DNA from 4 places in the Paenibacillus sp. FSL H8-0260 genome. Region 3 is predicted to be linked to each of the others. Evidence: riboswitches for the same ligand, from Rfam matches in the RefSeq annotation. Region 3 holds a riboswitch; each other region holds the start of a gene.
What was found. A riboswitch is a leader RNA that binds a small molecule or an ion and turns the genes downstream of it on or off. The one in region 3 is predicted to bind cobalamin.
Positions count from the first base shown of each region.

Region 1: linked by a shared signal. The riboswitch ahead of metE (5-methyltetrahydropteroyltriglutamate--homocysteine S-methyltransferase) and the one ahead of MHI51_RS07055 (Ig-like domain-containing protein) in region 3 are both predicted to bind cobalamin.
Region 2: linked by a shared signal. The riboswitch ahead of MHI51_RS02565 (anaerobic ribonucleoside triphosphate reductase) and the one ahead of MHI51_RS07055 (Ig-like domain-containing protein) in region 3 are both predicted to bind cobalamin.
Region 4: linked by a shared signal. The riboswitch ahead of MHI51_RS04090 (S-layer homology domain-containing protein) and the one ahead of MHI51_RS07055 (Ig-like domain-containing protein) in region 3 are both predicted to bind cobalamin.

Region 1 is NZ_CP150298.1:4,998,417-5,002,361, reverse strand. Features, by position in the region: gene MHI51_RS22335 (FtsX-like permease family protein) at 1-170, shown strand, start outside; gene MHI51_RS22330 (DedA family protein) at 188-811, shown strand; gene MHI51_RS22325 (undecaprenyl-diphosphate phosphatase) at 862-1,722, shown strand; cobalamin riboswitch at 1,822-2,028, shown strand; gene metE (5-methyltetrahydropteroyltriglutamate--homocysteine S-methyltransferase) at 2,183-3,945, shown strand, end outside.
Region 2 is NZ_CP150298.1:584,815-588,759, forward strand. Features, by position in the region: gene nrdG (anaerobic ribonucleoside-triphosphate reductase activating protein) at 1-88, opposite strand, end outside; gene MHI51_RS02565 (anaerobic ribonucleoside triphosphate reductase) at 85-2,070, opposite strand; cobalamin riboswitch at 2,312-2,547, opposite strand; gene MHI51_RS02570 (MTH1187 family thiamine-binding protein) at 2,926-3,234, shown strand; tRNA gene MHI51_RS02575 (tRNA-Thr) at 3,328-3,399, shown strand; gene MHI51_RS02580 (hypothetical protein) at 3,541-3,756, opposite strand.
Region 3 is NZ_CP150298.1:1,619,030-1,622,974, reverse strand. Features, by position in the region: gene MHI51_RS07060 (RHS repeat domain-containing protein) at 1-290, opposite strand, end outside; gene MHI51_RS07055 (Ig-like domain-containing protein) at 344-2,206, opposite strand; cobalamin riboswitch at 2,537-2,730, opposite strand; gene sigK (RNA polymerase sporulation sigma factor SigK) at 3,028-3,729, opposite strand; gene MHI51_RS07045 (DUF2264 domain-containing protein) at 3,937-3,945, opposite strand, start outside.
Region 4 is NZ_CP150298.1:943,757-947,701, forward strand. Features, by position in the region: gene MHI51_RS04085 (cellulase family glycosylhydrolase) at 1-650, opposite strand, end outside; cobalamin riboswitch at 992-1,193, shown strand; gene MHI51_RS04090 (S-layer homology domain-containing protein) at 1,356-3,945, shown strand, end outside.

The DNA.
Region 1 (3,945 bases), 3.4 Mb from region 3:
TAGCTATTTTACACAGTGTGTTTGCCTTTATTGCGCTTCAACGGTTGTTCTACTTATCTATCGCAACGGAGACAGGCGCGGTGTTACTCGGATATTTGGCTGCTCAAGGACTATACTTCTTTTTTATTCGCAGCCGCTATTTACGCAACCTGAAGAAGAACTTGATATGAGAAATGGGGGTAACAAGATGCAAGCATGGATTACAGATTTTATGGAGCAGTTTGGTTACTTCGGTATTTTTCTGATGCTGGCCTTTGAAAATATATTTCCACCAATTCCTTCAGAAGTGATCCTGCCCTTTGGAGGATTTATGACCACTACGACGAGCTTAACGATTCCTGGTGTAATCATTGCTGCCACGGCTGGATCACTACTGGGTGCAGTAATTCTCTATTATATTGGCCGATTATTGGATGTGAGCCGGTTAGAGAAACTGGTTGAACGCTGGGGTAGCCTAATTAGGGTCAGTAAAAAAGATATCCACAAGGCTGACGCCTGGTTTGATAAATATGGCTATTGGACTGTATTGTTTTGTCGGATGGTTCCGCTGGTCCGCAGTCTGATTTCGATTCCGGCGGGAATGTCGGGCATGAAATTTGGAGTATTTATGATCTTCACAACGATTGGCACATTGGGATGGAATTTGCTGCTTGTGCTTATTGGCGCGGCATTGGGCGAATCCTGGGAAGACATTGCCATGTACATGGATGTGTACTCCAATGTAGTCTATGTACTAATTGCTGGCGGATTAGTTATTCTTGGGTTTCTGTACTTCCGCAAACGCAGCCGGAGAATGAACACTGAGGGCTAAGCGGGTAGTGGACTGATAATAGAAATGACTATTAAAAAGGAGGGAAACACATGGAGCTATTAACGATTATTAAAGCCATTATTTTGGGGCTTGTTGAAGGTTTAACCGAATTTGCTCCAGTATCCTCCACGGGTCATATGATTATTGTTGATGATATGTGGCTGAAATCTCAGGAGTTATTTGGACAATATACGGCAAATACCTTCAAAGTAGTTATTCAACTGGGTTCAATATTAGCGGTTGTTGTGATTTTTAGAAATCGGTTCATTGATTTGTTAGGCTTAAAGCGTTTCAGCCGTAAGCAGTTGGATCCTGTAACAGAGGAGCTACCGCAGTTGGAGCAGGGCGGGCACCTCAAGCTGACTCAGGTTCTGGTAGGGTTAGTGCCTGCAGGTGTGTTAGGTGTTCTGTTTAATGATTATATTGATGAGCATTTATTCTCTACCTCAACAGTGTTAATTGGTCTAGTGATTGGGGCTGTATTAATGATTATTGCCGATCTGTTTGGGCCGAAGAAGATCAGAACTGAGAGTGTAGATCAGATTACATACAAACAGGCACTTGGTGTAGGTCTTGTACAGTGTTTTTCGTTATGGCCTGGATTTTCACGCTCGGGCTCGACGATTTCTGGTGGAGTACTCCTCGGGATGAGCCATCGTGCCGCTGCTGATTTTACTTTTATTATGGCAGTACCCATCATGGCAGGTGCCAGTCTGTTGTCACTGATGAAAAACTGGCAATATTTCACCATGGACGCGTTGCCGTTTTTTATTGCAGGCTTTATTAGTGCCTTCCTATTTGCGCTGTTATCGATGCGTTTCTTCTTAAAACTGATCAATCGTATCAAGCTCTTACCGTTTGCTATATACCGTATAATTCTTGCTGCTGTAGTATATTTCGTATTTTTCTAAGTCCGTTATAAGGAATCGATATAACAGAAGCCCCAGTAATCTATTGCAGATTGCTGGGGCTTTCACGTATGATGACATCAGATTAAGACACTCAAATGATGAATGATATCGGAGACAGGTGCTGACCGGAAAATAGTAATTCGGTAGGCTTAATAGGGAAATTCGGTTCGAAGCCGATGCGGTCCCGCCACTGTAACGGAAGAATCTCGAGCAACAGAGGTCACTGGCAATTTACTACTGCTGGGAAGACTGCTCAAGATGTTGACGCCGCTAGCCAGGAGACCTGCCTGTTTCAACAGCACTGCTTCACCTACGGAAGATAGGGAGGTGTTAGACGTTAACCATGGGTATATCATGGGCGTCTTTCCCTTTGACTTTTTTAGGGAAGGGCGCTCTTTTTTATAGGAAAGCAAGTAGCTTTGGAGTTTGAAATAAGAGATGGAAGAGGGAGTGTATCGAGATGACGAATAAAGTAAAAGTAAGTAATCTTGGATATCCGAGAATCGGAAAGAACCGCGAGTGGAAAAAGACACTGGAAGCCTACTGGCAGGGGAAAATAAATGAAGAGCAATTCCGCTCCGAAATGGCAGCAATTCAGCTGCAGCATTTGAAGACCCAGCAAGAGGCAGGAATTGAGCTTATTCCGGTGAATGATTTTACTTTTTATGACCATGTGTTGGATACGGCTGTTATGTTTGGAATTGTACCTCCACGGTACACGTATGATGGCGGCGACATCGGGATTGATCTTTATTTTGCAATGGCCCGTGGTAATGCTGAAGCTACTGCCTGTGAGATGACCAAATGGTTCAATACGAACTATCACTATATCGTTCCAGAGATCGGCACACAAACACCACGCCTGACTGAAAATAAACCTCTAGCGGCTTATCGTTTTGCTAAATCGCAGGCAGGGATTGAAGGTAAACCGGTACTTTTAGGTCTGTATACCTTCCTTAAGCTGTCCAAAGGTTACGCAGCGGCAGATATCGCCAAGATTGCTGCACGTTTTGTTCCAGTCTATGTTCAACTGCTACAGGAACTGAAGCAAGAAGGGGTAAGCTGGGTACAAATCGATGAGCCAGCGATTGTTACAGGCATAAGTAAAGAAGAATTAACACTGCTTAACTCGATATACACAGAAATTGCCGGCTCCGTGCCGGGCTTGAATATTATTTTACAGACGTATTTCGAAGCTGCTGAACCGTTGGAGGCACTTCTAGAGTTGCCTGTTCAAGGCTTGGGTCTTGACTTTGTGCACGATGGTGGAGCGAATCTGGCTTCTATCGAACGTCTTGGTTGGCCGAAGGACAAATGGCTGGGTGCCGGAATTATTGATGGACGGAACATCTGGCGTTCCGATTTAGACGCTAAGCTGCAACTGGTAGAAAAGCTCAGCGTTCATGTGCCGCTTGATCGTCTTATTCTTCAGCCTTCTTGCAGTCTGCTGCATGTCCCAGTCACCGTTCAAGGTGAGGTGAAGCTGAAGGCGACTGTTAAGAATGCGTTAGCGTTTGCCGATGAGAAGCTTGCAGAGCTTAGTCTGCTCGGAGCAGCCCTCGCAGATAAAGGAGAAGCTTCTAAAGCAGCGCTGGCCGCTAGTCGTGAAGCTATTGCAGCATTCCGTGCACTACCTGAGCGTGGCCGTAAGGATGTGGCGGAGCAAGTGCTTGCACTTGCAGCTTTGCCTGACCAACGCAGTTTGCCTTTTGCTGAACGCTTAAAGGTGCAGCAAGAGAAATGGCAGCTTCCACTTCTGCCAACCACTACAATTGGTAGCTTCCCGCAGACAGTAGAAGTGCGTCAGGCGAGATTGAAATGGCGTAAAGGGGTCTGGAATCAGGAGCGTTATGATGGATTTGTTCGTGAGCAGATCGCGGATGCAATTACCTTCCAAGAAAAGCTAGGTTTGGATGTTCTGGTCCACGGTGAGTTCGAGCGTACAGATATGGTGGAGTTTTTCGGAGAAAAGCTGGACGGATACTTGTTTACTAGTAATGGCTGGGTTCAATCCTACGGTTCCCGTTGCGTTAAGCCACCGGTGATCTACGCGGATGTTGCATTTATACAGCCTATGACTGTTAAAGAAAGTGTCTATGCACAATCGTTGACGAAGCTTCCGGTTAAAGGAATGTTGACGGGTCCTGTAACTATCCTCAATTGGTCATTTGTACGTGATGATCTCAGCCGGGAAGAGGTAGCCAATCAAATTGCTCTTGCCCT
Region 2 (3,945 bases), 1.0 Mb from region 3:
AACGATGGCGGCAGCCGCTGAGAAAGAGGACGGCCCGCATGCCCTCTCCCTCGTTAATCGACTCCGGATAGTAACCGCAAATATTCATAGATGCTTAACGCGATCCCGAACTTCAGCTTGTTTGGCGGCATTAAAGCGGGTCTGATAGTCGCCGGTTAAATAACCTGTAACTCTGCGCAAACGGCGGATGTGCACGTCATTCTCATGTGCGTTGCAGGAAGGACAGTTTGTCCCAATTACGCCTTCGTATCCACAGCTGGAGCAGCGGTCAATCGGATGGTTAATGCTGAAATAACTGACCTGTTGTTCGAGCGCATATTTAATGATTTTGATAAAAGCCGATGGGTTGTTGCGGGCATTGCCGTTTAATTCGACATAAGAAATAGCCCCGGCATTGCAGTATTCATGGAAAGGAGCTTCCAAGCTGATCTTCTGAGCAGCACCCAGATCGAAGTATACAGGGATGTGAAAAGAGTTCGTATAATATTCACGGTCGGTTACGCCCGGAATGGAACCCAGTACCTTGCGGTCAACTTTGGTGAATTTACCGGACAAACCTTCTGCTGGAGTTGCGAACAGGGTGATGTTAAGATCCAGTTCCTCACTTTTCCGATCGCAATAGTCCCGCATATGACGCACGATAGCCAGCGCCTTGGCATGAACTTCCATATCCTCGCCATGGTGTTTGCCGTACATAGCTTTCATACATTCCGCCATACCGATGAAGCCAAGAGACAGACTGCCATGCTTCAGCAGATCGCCTACAGTGTCATCGGGTGCAAGATGTTCGCCGCCTTCCCAGACGCCTTCTCGCATCATGAAATCGGAAGCTTTAGCTTTTTGTGCGGTTTGGATGTGGAAGCGATGGAGAAGTCCTTCCAGCGCAATATCCATATAATGATTTAGATCTTCATAGAAGCCAGCTTCGTCTGCGACGGTACGTCTGCCTGTTACTGTGCCGTGTGCCAGACCTAGCCGAACCAGATTTAGTGTATTAAAGGAAAGGTTGCCCTTCCCAGAGCAATGATTACGCCCAAAACGGTCACCGAGCACTCGGGTTCGGCAGCCCATTGTAGCGAACTCCGTATCAGGATCACTTGAATCATAATACTGCAAGTTGAGCGGAGCGTCCAGATTAGCGAAGTTTGGATATAGTCTGCGCGCAGAACATTCAGCTGCTTTTAGGAACAGTTCATAGTTAGGATCGCCTTGCTGTTGATTGATTCCTTGCTTGCATTTGAAGATTTGAATCGGGAACACTGGTGTTTCTCCGCTGCCAAGTCCGTTCATAGTTGCGGTTAGCAGAGAACTGATCACAAGCTGACCTTCTGGTGAAGTACAAGTACCGTAGTTGATGCTGGTAAACGGTATTTGTCCACCGGATCGGCTGGACATGGTATTCAGATTATGTACCATACTTTCAGCCGCTTGCAGAGTTTCGATTTCGGTTTCCTTTAGTGCAAAACGGAACGCTCTTGGATATAACTCCGCCAGATCGGTCCGGCTCATCGTAATCTCGCCCAAAGATTCATCAGCTTGTCCTTCTTCAAAATAATCCAGACCCTTGCGGAACAGCTTGGCGAAGGATTTGGTTACATAAGGTGCCAGATCATAGTCGAGTTTATTGGCGGATACACCACCATATTGAGCATTTTGCTGGGATTGGAAAATAATCGCTACCAGAGACATAGCTGTCATTATTGAGTTCGGAGGACGAACGCTGCCGTTGCCGGTATTGAAACCTTCACGGAGAAGTTTATCAAACGGGATAAAAATACAGTTCGTCGTTCCAATCGCGTATTGATCCAGATCATGCACGTAGACGACATTGTCATCAATAGCCTGCACTAGCTGTGGCGGCATCGTAAAATTGCGGGCGTACCATTTTGAATATTCACTGCCGAACTTGCTCATTTTACCGGAGAAACTCTCTCCATTCAAATTGGCATTCTCGCGCAATAGGTCCATATCCCGACTGTCGATAATATCCCGGCCTAAATCAATGAGCTCTTCTAAAAGAACTTCCCGTGCATTTTCTACTCCATTAAATTGTCTCTCCAACAACGTCATTGTACAGCTCTCCTCTCAGTATAAAAGAAAAACATCTATCATCAAATCCATATATCCATAAGAAGTTGGACTGCTATAAGCAGTCGTATATTTGTTCAGATTACATAAAAAAAGCATCCCCTACCCGAGGATGGCAGAAAATGCCCGATGCGTTATGTAAATATCCACACGGATATTTGCAGAGGTCTCTACGTAGATGACCGCATGCGGACACCATCCCTGTTCCTCGCAGGCATCAATAGTTGGTGTCGTCGAAACAGGTAGGTCTCCTGGCTTCCGTGGGATCTCTCGGCGCCTTCCCAAGGGTGTTCCTAACCCTCAGTGGCATCTGCCGGGAGATGTGGATTCTCAAGCTTCCCAGAAGCTTAAGAAGGCCATCCGGTTACAGTGGCGGGACCGCAGCGGATTCTCACCGCGCTTCCCTATTAAGCTCTAAATCCGGTTAAGGATCAAAGCGCCTGTCTCCACTATATTTTGTTGTCGTTAGATAAAAATAACCCAAGATGTTGTGTTTGTAAACAGTTTTTTAGAAAACCCGCGCGGGGAGCGGGTTCTTTAAAAGTACTCCACAAATGATCCACAGGCTGTCCATAAGTAATCCACAATTGATCCACAGGGAGATGCGAAATGATTCATAAATTGTCCGAAAAGATGCCACAAAGAGTCCATAAATATAGTGCAGATGACCCTAGAATTTGCTCATGAGAAAATACTCTTAGCCCAAAGTCATATTTTGAAGTAATCAGAAGAAATAGAAGAGATAAGGGAGGATAATCTTGCTTAGTTTGTGACAGAGCGGTGGAATTGTTACAATGGAAGGAGACAGCTACTATAAAATTTCGAGGAGGTATTCTCATGCCTATTGCTGAAGTTACAGTTATTCCAATTGGAACAGGCAGTACCAGTCTTAGCAGCTATGTTGCGGATATGCAGCGGGTGCTGAAGACAGTAGAAGGGATTACTTATGAACTTACGTCTATGGGTACGATCATCGAAGGGCCTCTGCAACGCATTTTTGCCGCGGTAGAAGCTTTGCATGAGTCTCCTTTTGCCGCAGGTGCAGAACGTGTCTCTACCTCACTTAAAATAGACGACCGCCGCGATAAACCCTCTACTAGCCGTGGAAAGTTAGAGTCTGTGGAGCGTAAGCTACAGGTGGATTAGCAGTTTAGGAGGGCGGAAAACAGGGAGAAATAGGCTTGCGTTTCTGGCTGAAAGTTGTATAATATTTTTTGTTTGGCAGAAAAACAGCGTTAAGCTGGTGTAGCTCAGGGGTAGAGCAACGCACTCGTAATGCGTAGGCCGGGGGTTCAATTCCCTTCACCAGCATCCCAAAAAACCATACGTGGCGCGGATTCTTGAAATTTGGAGAGTCGCGCTTTTTTGTTTCTTCTACCATTAATATTACAAAGTGATTTTACAAGTGTTTGGGAATATGAAAAACCCCACCAGTTTAAGGTGGGGCTTTTGTTACCAAGTATTATAGTTCGATTGATACTTAACTTGCTTATTCACATAGCTCTCATTGGGGTAATCACTTCTGACAGACTGCAAGTAACCTGAAATTGCAAATGCTGCAATAAGCCCTCCTATAATTCCTGTGATGAAGCTGAATGTTGAAAATCCGAATGTGGCAACTACTCCAATGGAAGACAATGCTACAAGCAATAGACTGAATATTTTCATCTTTATACACACCTCCATTTTGTATATGTAGTAATTTGGAAATTAAGATTGATACGTTACCTTGTTTGATCGGTTTCGATAAAAATAATAAAAATTCAGCAAATCTTTAGACGGGCTTCATACTTATTTAAGCTAAGAGGATTATAGTAATTACATAACCCCCTTATAATATAGATCTAGACCCTGCCG
Region 3 (3,945 bases):
CGATCACTCGGTTGTACAGAAGGCTTTAAGAACTCTTTATTTCTCCTCAAGACTTTATCAAATATTGATTCAGAACCAAATTCATCTCCTATTAACTCTTCCTCAATTGGAGTCTCAAGATCCTCACTTTTTATATTTATGTTTTCTGAAGATGCTAAAGGCGTTTCTTCCACCGCTGGAGACCCTTCATTATAATCAGACTCAGCAAATACATTCTGAACAGTTTGTAAATTATTAAAACTAGACATTGTGATTAGCATTATTAATATTAAGGATATTATTTTTTTCACTATTATCACCTCAGTTAAATATTCAATCAAAATTTATCAACTTTTATATCAAGCTACTGTATTAACTTAGTAATCGCAGAAAGTAAATTTCCATTACCATCGTATACATAGTCGCGCCGATAATTAATATTCCCTTTATGAATAATAATTGCCGATAAACGATTATCGGAATCATAAATATATTCATTATTATGACTAGTATCAAACTTGATAACGTTTACTGGAAGACTTGAATAAGAATTCATTGATCCATTACCTAATTGACCAACCTCATTATTTCCCCATGTTATAACCGCATTTTCTGTAAGCGCTATACTATGTGATTCCCCTGCATCTATTTTCAATACATTAGACGCTTTCACTTTGGTAGGAGCAAGTTTTCTTTCAGTCGTGCCATCTCCAAGTTGGCCCTTGTTATTTCCTCCCCAACTCCAAACAGTCCCATCTGACTTTAATGCTAAAGAATAATTTCCACCACCGCTAATAGCGATTATATCTTTTAGTAGACCTACCCCATTTTCCCCTCTTACTTGGACAGGAAAACGACGTTCTATTGTAGAACCATCACCGAGTTGCCCATTATCATTCTGCCCCCAGCTCCATACGGTCCCATCATCTTTTAATACCAAGTTAAAATTATCTCCTGAACTAATTGCTTTAATATTTGTCATTGGAGGAGCATTATTCGGTCTCATTAGTATTAAACGTGGAATATTACTACCTACGAGGGTTCCATTCCCTAGTTGACCGTGATTATTGCCCCCCCAAACATATACATTTCCATTTGAAGAAAGTGCAATAGAATGTGTCTCACCAACATCTGAAGCTATGATATTCGTAAGAGGAATCCCATTTACTCCTTCGATTTGTTCAGGAATTGTAATTAACTCTGAACTATCCCCTCCTACTTGCCCATATTGATTATCTCCCCATCCCCATAATGATCCGTTCGATTTAACAGCAAGAGTATGATAGAATCTACTGCTAATATTATTTACATTTGATAATCCATAAATGGAAGTTGGAAAGACAGTAAAATCAGTCTGATCTCTAGCAGGACCCAAACCCAAAAACCCCCAATAATTGAATCCAAAAGCCGTCACTGTACCGTCAGTTTTCAAAGCATATGTGCTATAAGTACCACCAGTGATGCCTTTATTCATCGCAACCACATCGGTGCCAGCTAACTGTATTGGTTTATTACTAGATGGAGTTATAAAGTCTCCCAACTGTCCCATATCATTACTTCCCCATAACCATAAATCTCCATTTGCACCTATAAAACCACTCTTATCTATACCAGCATATATTTCCCCACCAACTTGTGCACTTTGAGTTAAAAATGGAACTAATCCATTAGTACTTTCACTTAAAAAAATAGATTTCATTAAATGCTTACCATGAGTAGAATTAATCACACTAAAATCATCATATGTGGATTCAACTACCGTTAAATTTTGATATGTAGAGTTTATTACAGAGTCTTGTTGATGACTCTCGTCACTAACAACTTTAAATTTAAGTATGTAATTGTCTTTCAATTTTTCTCCATTTATATTTGAAAGGGAGTACGGAGGTATATACAAAATATATTCTTTGGCGTTTTCCAAAGCAATTTGCGGGGTTATTATTAATTGATGACCTTCGATCGATTTCGTTATATCTATCGACTTGTTACTATTAATATCCACTAAATTAATCAAATTAAAGAATTGACCTTCGCTAATACCCTGATCAAATTCCACATTCAACGGAGAATCTTCTGATAAATCAATTGTTTGTTCTTCTGGAATCAATTTTAATCCAACAAATGACTCTTCTGATTTATTTATACTATCAGCATTCACATAAGATATAAGGCTATAAGATGCAATTAAAAGAAATAAGGCAAGCAAAAGTGCATTATATTTCTTCATATTTTTTCTCTCCTATCAAATAAATTCGCTCTCACGAAAATGTACAACTGATAAAATCAATTGTACAGTATTATTTAACAACTGATTCTATTTTGCCGCGGTATAAATATAGGAGAATTATCGATGGTGATACAACATCAGTAACCACTAATAGTACATGTCAACAGCAGCACCTCTGAAGCTAACAACGAAACATTTTCCGTATTTATGAATCTTTGAAATCCATTAAGAATGAACATAATTGATTCAATATCACTCTAATAAAATAAACAGTAAAGCACCAAAAAAAAATTTGGACATGACAAAAAACACCTCCCCCATCCTCGTGGGATCTCTGAATTTATTTATGGCAGGTATTCTGACTTCGCAGTTTATTAGGAATTACACCATCAACTGTTTTTAAAGTTAACAATGTAATTCTTAAGTGCGTTCACAGTGGCGGGACCGCGTTGGAATTTCACCAACATTCCCCTTTTAAGTCACATGGAAAGTTCTATGTGATCACCATAAATATTTATTTGAATAATATACCATGAAAAGAAAAATGTTCATATCAATATTTCTAATGACTTTTTTAACATTATTTTCACATGAGATTTTGCATAATTCATATTTTGTTACAGCGTTATGATCAGTCCGCAGCGAAATATCAGTGTTGTGTGAGCTGAGCAATAAATGGGCAGACGGGCAGTTAAATTTCTGAATATGCTTTTTTTATGTTCATTTAGCCCAACTACTTGAATTAACAAAAAAAGCAACCCCCTTGTTGGCAAGTCGCTTTTAACAAAATCTATTGTGAATCTTTAGTTATTTCTAAGACCCTACCGCTTAGCCTTATAAAACTCATGATACAGCTTCATCAGTGCCCTTTTCTCTATCCGCGATACATAGCTGCGACTGATTCCAAGCTCCTTAGCAATCTCCCGCTGTGTCCGCTCTTCTCCACCTGTATCCAATCCAAACCGCCCAACGACAACTTCTTTTTCCCGGTCATCCAGAATATCAAGGTTACGATAAATCTTACTCTTTTCGATCTTCAGATCTACTTCTTTAATGACATCATCCGCTTCCGAACCGAGGATATCAATGAGTGTAATTTCATTACCTTCCTTGTCTGTCCCAATTGGGTCGTGCAGAGATACATCTTTACGAGTTTTCTTCAAGGATCTTAGGTGCATCAGGATTTCGTTCTCAATACAACGGGCAGCAAAAGTGGCTAGCTTTGTCCCTTTGTTCGGACGATAACTCTCAATAGCTTTAATCAGGCCGATGGTGCCGATGGAGATCAGATCCTCCATGTCTTCTCCGGTGTTATCGAATTTTTTCACTATATGGGCAACGAGCCGCAAATTATGCTCAATCAACAAATTGCGGGCTTTGGCATCTCCCTCAGCCATCATCCCTAAGTATCGGCTTTCCTCCTGCTCCGAGAGCGGTTGTGGAAATGCATTATTCCTTACGTATGATACCAGCAGCGTCAGTTCTTTGATCAGCAACGCAATCGTGCTTAAGAATCCAGGCAACTTGGCGACACCTCCCGCACTTGTACAATGAAACCGATCTGTTTGCCTTACGGGTTCATGGTCATCCTTATTGTATGTGGGCGTGCGCCTAGAAGTGCCTGTACGGGGGAAATTGTACAACCACAGAAATTTATTTTTCATACGAGAAATCAGTCATACTCTACTCAATTACTTGTCTTTTTAACACAATGTTGTTAGCGGTAATTCTCACTCTCT
Region 4 (3,945 bases), 680 kb from region 3:
CCGGATTTGCGCACGATTTGATAGAAAGAGTTATTAAGTTCAGTAAGCATTTGCTCCATTTTTGCTTCGTCTGTGCTTCCACCATCGGTGAATCGAGGTTCATTTATGCTCTCGAACATCAGCTTATCGGATTTGTCCTTGAAGCGATCGGCAATTTGAGTCCAGGCTGCATTATAACGTGCCAGCGTTTCATCGTGTTTTTCTTCCATATGGCTTACCCATAGCCAGGAATCATGATGGACATTAATCATGACATAAAGCTTGGCGTCCAGTGCCCAGCCGACAACTTCTTCCACGCGGTCGAGGTAGGCCTTTTCTAGGGTATAGTCTGGTGCCGCACCCATGTGAGTATCCCAGGTCACAGGAATCCGAATGCTTTTATAGCCTTGAGCGGCGATCTTTTTAATAAGATCTTGGGTCACACGTGGATTGCCCCAGGAGGTTTCATCCTCACCTGTAGCATCTAAAGTATTGCCAAGGTTCCATCCGGGCTGCATTTCGTCTACATAGGATTGGATATTACTCTTTGGCGCTGCCTTAGCTTGTTGCTCGTCCTTAGTTGCAGCTGCGGCCATGGATGAGAACAGAGAGAGCAGAAGAGCGGTGACAAGTGTCAATGATAAGAAGGATTTCTGGATTCGCGTAGTCATTGAATTCTCCTTTGTGAGATAAATTTAGGATGCTTGGACCTGGCTTTGACGCTGTACTTGGTGGTTAGATGAACACAAACACCTCCAGTTTTATTTTGTAAACGCTTTCTGAATATACCCTAACATAGAATACACTTAGCGAGTACCTTACTAATTTGTGGTAAATTCATATAAGAATTAGTGATTTAAATTAATTTACCCCACAGTTGGATAAAGAAATTATTTGAATAACCCTACTCGTAGAAATTGGTTATTAAATAGGATTATCTCTAGCTGCCCGTTATACAAAAAAGAAATATAACATGACAAAAACATATATATTAGATATGATGAAGCATGAAAATTTAAAATTAGGAATAGGTGCCAACTATGAATGTTGCGGAAGTACAATCATAGATTGGTTAAATGGAAAGCGGGTGTGAATCCCGCGCGGTCCCGCCGCTGTGAAAGAGGAGTCCTTGCAAAATGCCACTGGGAAACTGGGAAGGCAGCAAGGGTGATGATACTTGAGCCAGAATATCTGCCTTTTTCTGTTACACCATCAAACTCTACGATCGATAGAGAGGTGCTTGAATAGTGTTTGCCAGCTATTATTGTGGTTCACTATCTTAACCTCTTGACGTTTATGTTGAGTGGTTTTTTTGTGGTTATGAGAAAGTTTATTCTGTTTTTTATCATAGGTATGAAGGGAAGGGTTATGGAAAAATGAAGAAAAATAAGTTTTTAGCGTGGTTACTTATTGTAGCTGTATTTATTACGACATTCTCTACAAGTGTAATCCCGGCTCAAGCAGATGGAGCAAGCTCTACCCTTAAAGGGTATGTATCTGTATCCGTAGAGAAATTCACCTTAGGCCAAGGGTATATTAACGAACCTATTAAAGTTCCGATTTATGAAGGCGATAATGGCGCATCTTTAATAACACGTGCGCTAGGTGATGGGAATTATAGATATTTAGGAAATATAGATAGTGGTTTTTATTTATCAGAAGTTAAAGATAGTGGCAGAAGTGAAGTCAATATTCCACAATATATTTTAGATATGATTTCAGCCGATGGGAATACAGTCGGCACTAAAGCAGACCCAGATTGGTTAAGTCAGTTTGACTACACCTCCATGTCGGGTTGGATGTATGCAGTAAATAATGTGTTTCCTCCGTTTGGGATGACCGATTATAAGCCTCAAGACGGTGACATCATTCGAACTCAGTTCACCACTTATGGCTATGGTTCTGATCTTGGCGGCTGGGGGGAAATCCCAGTTCAACTTGCCAATAAGGATGCTTTAACTGCGGAAATCGCCGAGATTAATAGTGCCCCTAATAAAGAAACTATTTTGGACAGACCAGTAGTGCAATCGGCAGTTTATGAAGCCTATTCCGTGCTCGAAAACATGGCAAGCTCTCAAATAAGTGTAGATCATGCGCTTGTCGGTCTTAATAATGCATTAGACATTGAACCCCCTGTTATTACAGTAAGTGGCATACAAGATAAACAGGAAGTATCCAATAAAGAAATAAGCTTCAAAGTAGCTGTCACAGACAATGTATATTATGACATTACTCCAGAAGTGAAGCTGAATGGAGTTACTTTATCACCTGCAAATGGGGAGTACAAAGCTACTCTGAATTCAGGCAGTAATGCAATTACTGTAACGGCTCTTGACGGAGCTGGAAACAAAACAAATGTAACTTATCAGGTTACTTACAAACTGGAAACTACAGTTGCCGTCAAACAACAGTTAGATAAAAACCTTGCTTATATTTTAAATACTGTAAAGAATCCAACGTTTGGAACAGGCAGCGGAGAATGGTCGATCCTTTCTCTGGCACGGGCGAACTATACAGTACCTAACGGTTATTATGATCTCTATTACAATAATGTAGCTACGAAAATAGCATCAATCATTAAAGAGGATGGAAAACTCGACGCCAATAAAAGCACAGAGAATTCCAGAGCGATTCTAGGACTTACCTCTATCGGAAAAGATATCACAAATGTTGCGGGATATGATCTGAGAAAAGCACTCGCTGATTATCAATATATCCAAAAGCAAGGCAATAATGGTCCGATTTTTGCTCTGATCGCGTTAGATAGCCATAACTATGAGATCCCTGTAGTTGATGGAGTTACAGAACAGACCACAAGAGAAAAACTAGTTCAGTACATTTTAGATAAAGAGGTTAAAAAAGGTACAGCAGAAGCTGGTGGCTGGGCATTAGGCGTAACCAAAGCCGATGTCGATATGACTGCGATGGCGATGCAAGCTCTTGCACCTTATTATGCAACCCGTGATGATGTAAAAGCTGCCGTGGATCGGGCCATCCAATGGCTGTCCGATAACCAAAACAATCAAGGCGGATTTACAAGCTGGGGAAGCACTAGCAGCGAGAGTATCTCGCAGGTAATTGTAGCCTTAACTGGTGTAGGTGTAGATCCGCACACTGACGCTAGATTTGTTAAAAGTGGAAATTCGCTTATTGATGCATTACTTAGCTTTGCTGCACCTGAGGGTGGATTTAAGCATATCCTCACAGGCAAAGTAGACAATATGGCAACGGACCAAGGTACGTATGCACTTGTGTCCTATGATCGTCTGCTCAATCATAGCAACCGTCTCTTTGATATGAATGATGTGAAACTGGAACAACCAGAAGAACCGGGGCCTGGGCAACCAGAGGGTCCGAAAGAACTTCCGTTACCTTCTGGGGAGAACCCGAAAGTTGAAATCCCAAATGACGCTAATGATTATATCGTTCCGATCAGCGCTGGAGATAGCAACAAAGAAATCACAGTAGCTATTTCAGAAGAAAATCAATCAAAGGTTAGTGTCAATTTACCAAGTAATAGCGTCCTTCCTCAGATAGAGGCCATAAAAGGTAACGTATCTGTAGTCATTCCTAAGGGTGCAAAAGTTACAAGTGGGGATGCCTCTGCGATTGAACTGATTTCAGCTTTAACCGGTGCAGAATCTGCACTAAAAGATAGTGTGAATCAGATTATTCCTGGGGACAAGAAGCTTGATAACATTCTTCAAGCATTTTCCATGGGTGGTAGTGCAAGAGTAGAATTTAGTCAATTTATTACGTTAACCTTTAAGGACCTTAAAGGAAAAGAAGCTGCTTATATTCAAAATGGCACCCCTCATGCCATTCAAAAATTTGCAAGTGATGACTTAGGTTTTGCAAGCGGTAAGTCTGAGTATGCCTATGATAGTGGAAATGACTTAATTGTAAAAACCAATCACTTCACTGACTACATTGCGTATGCTTCCAGTGCAGTACAAACACCTGGTG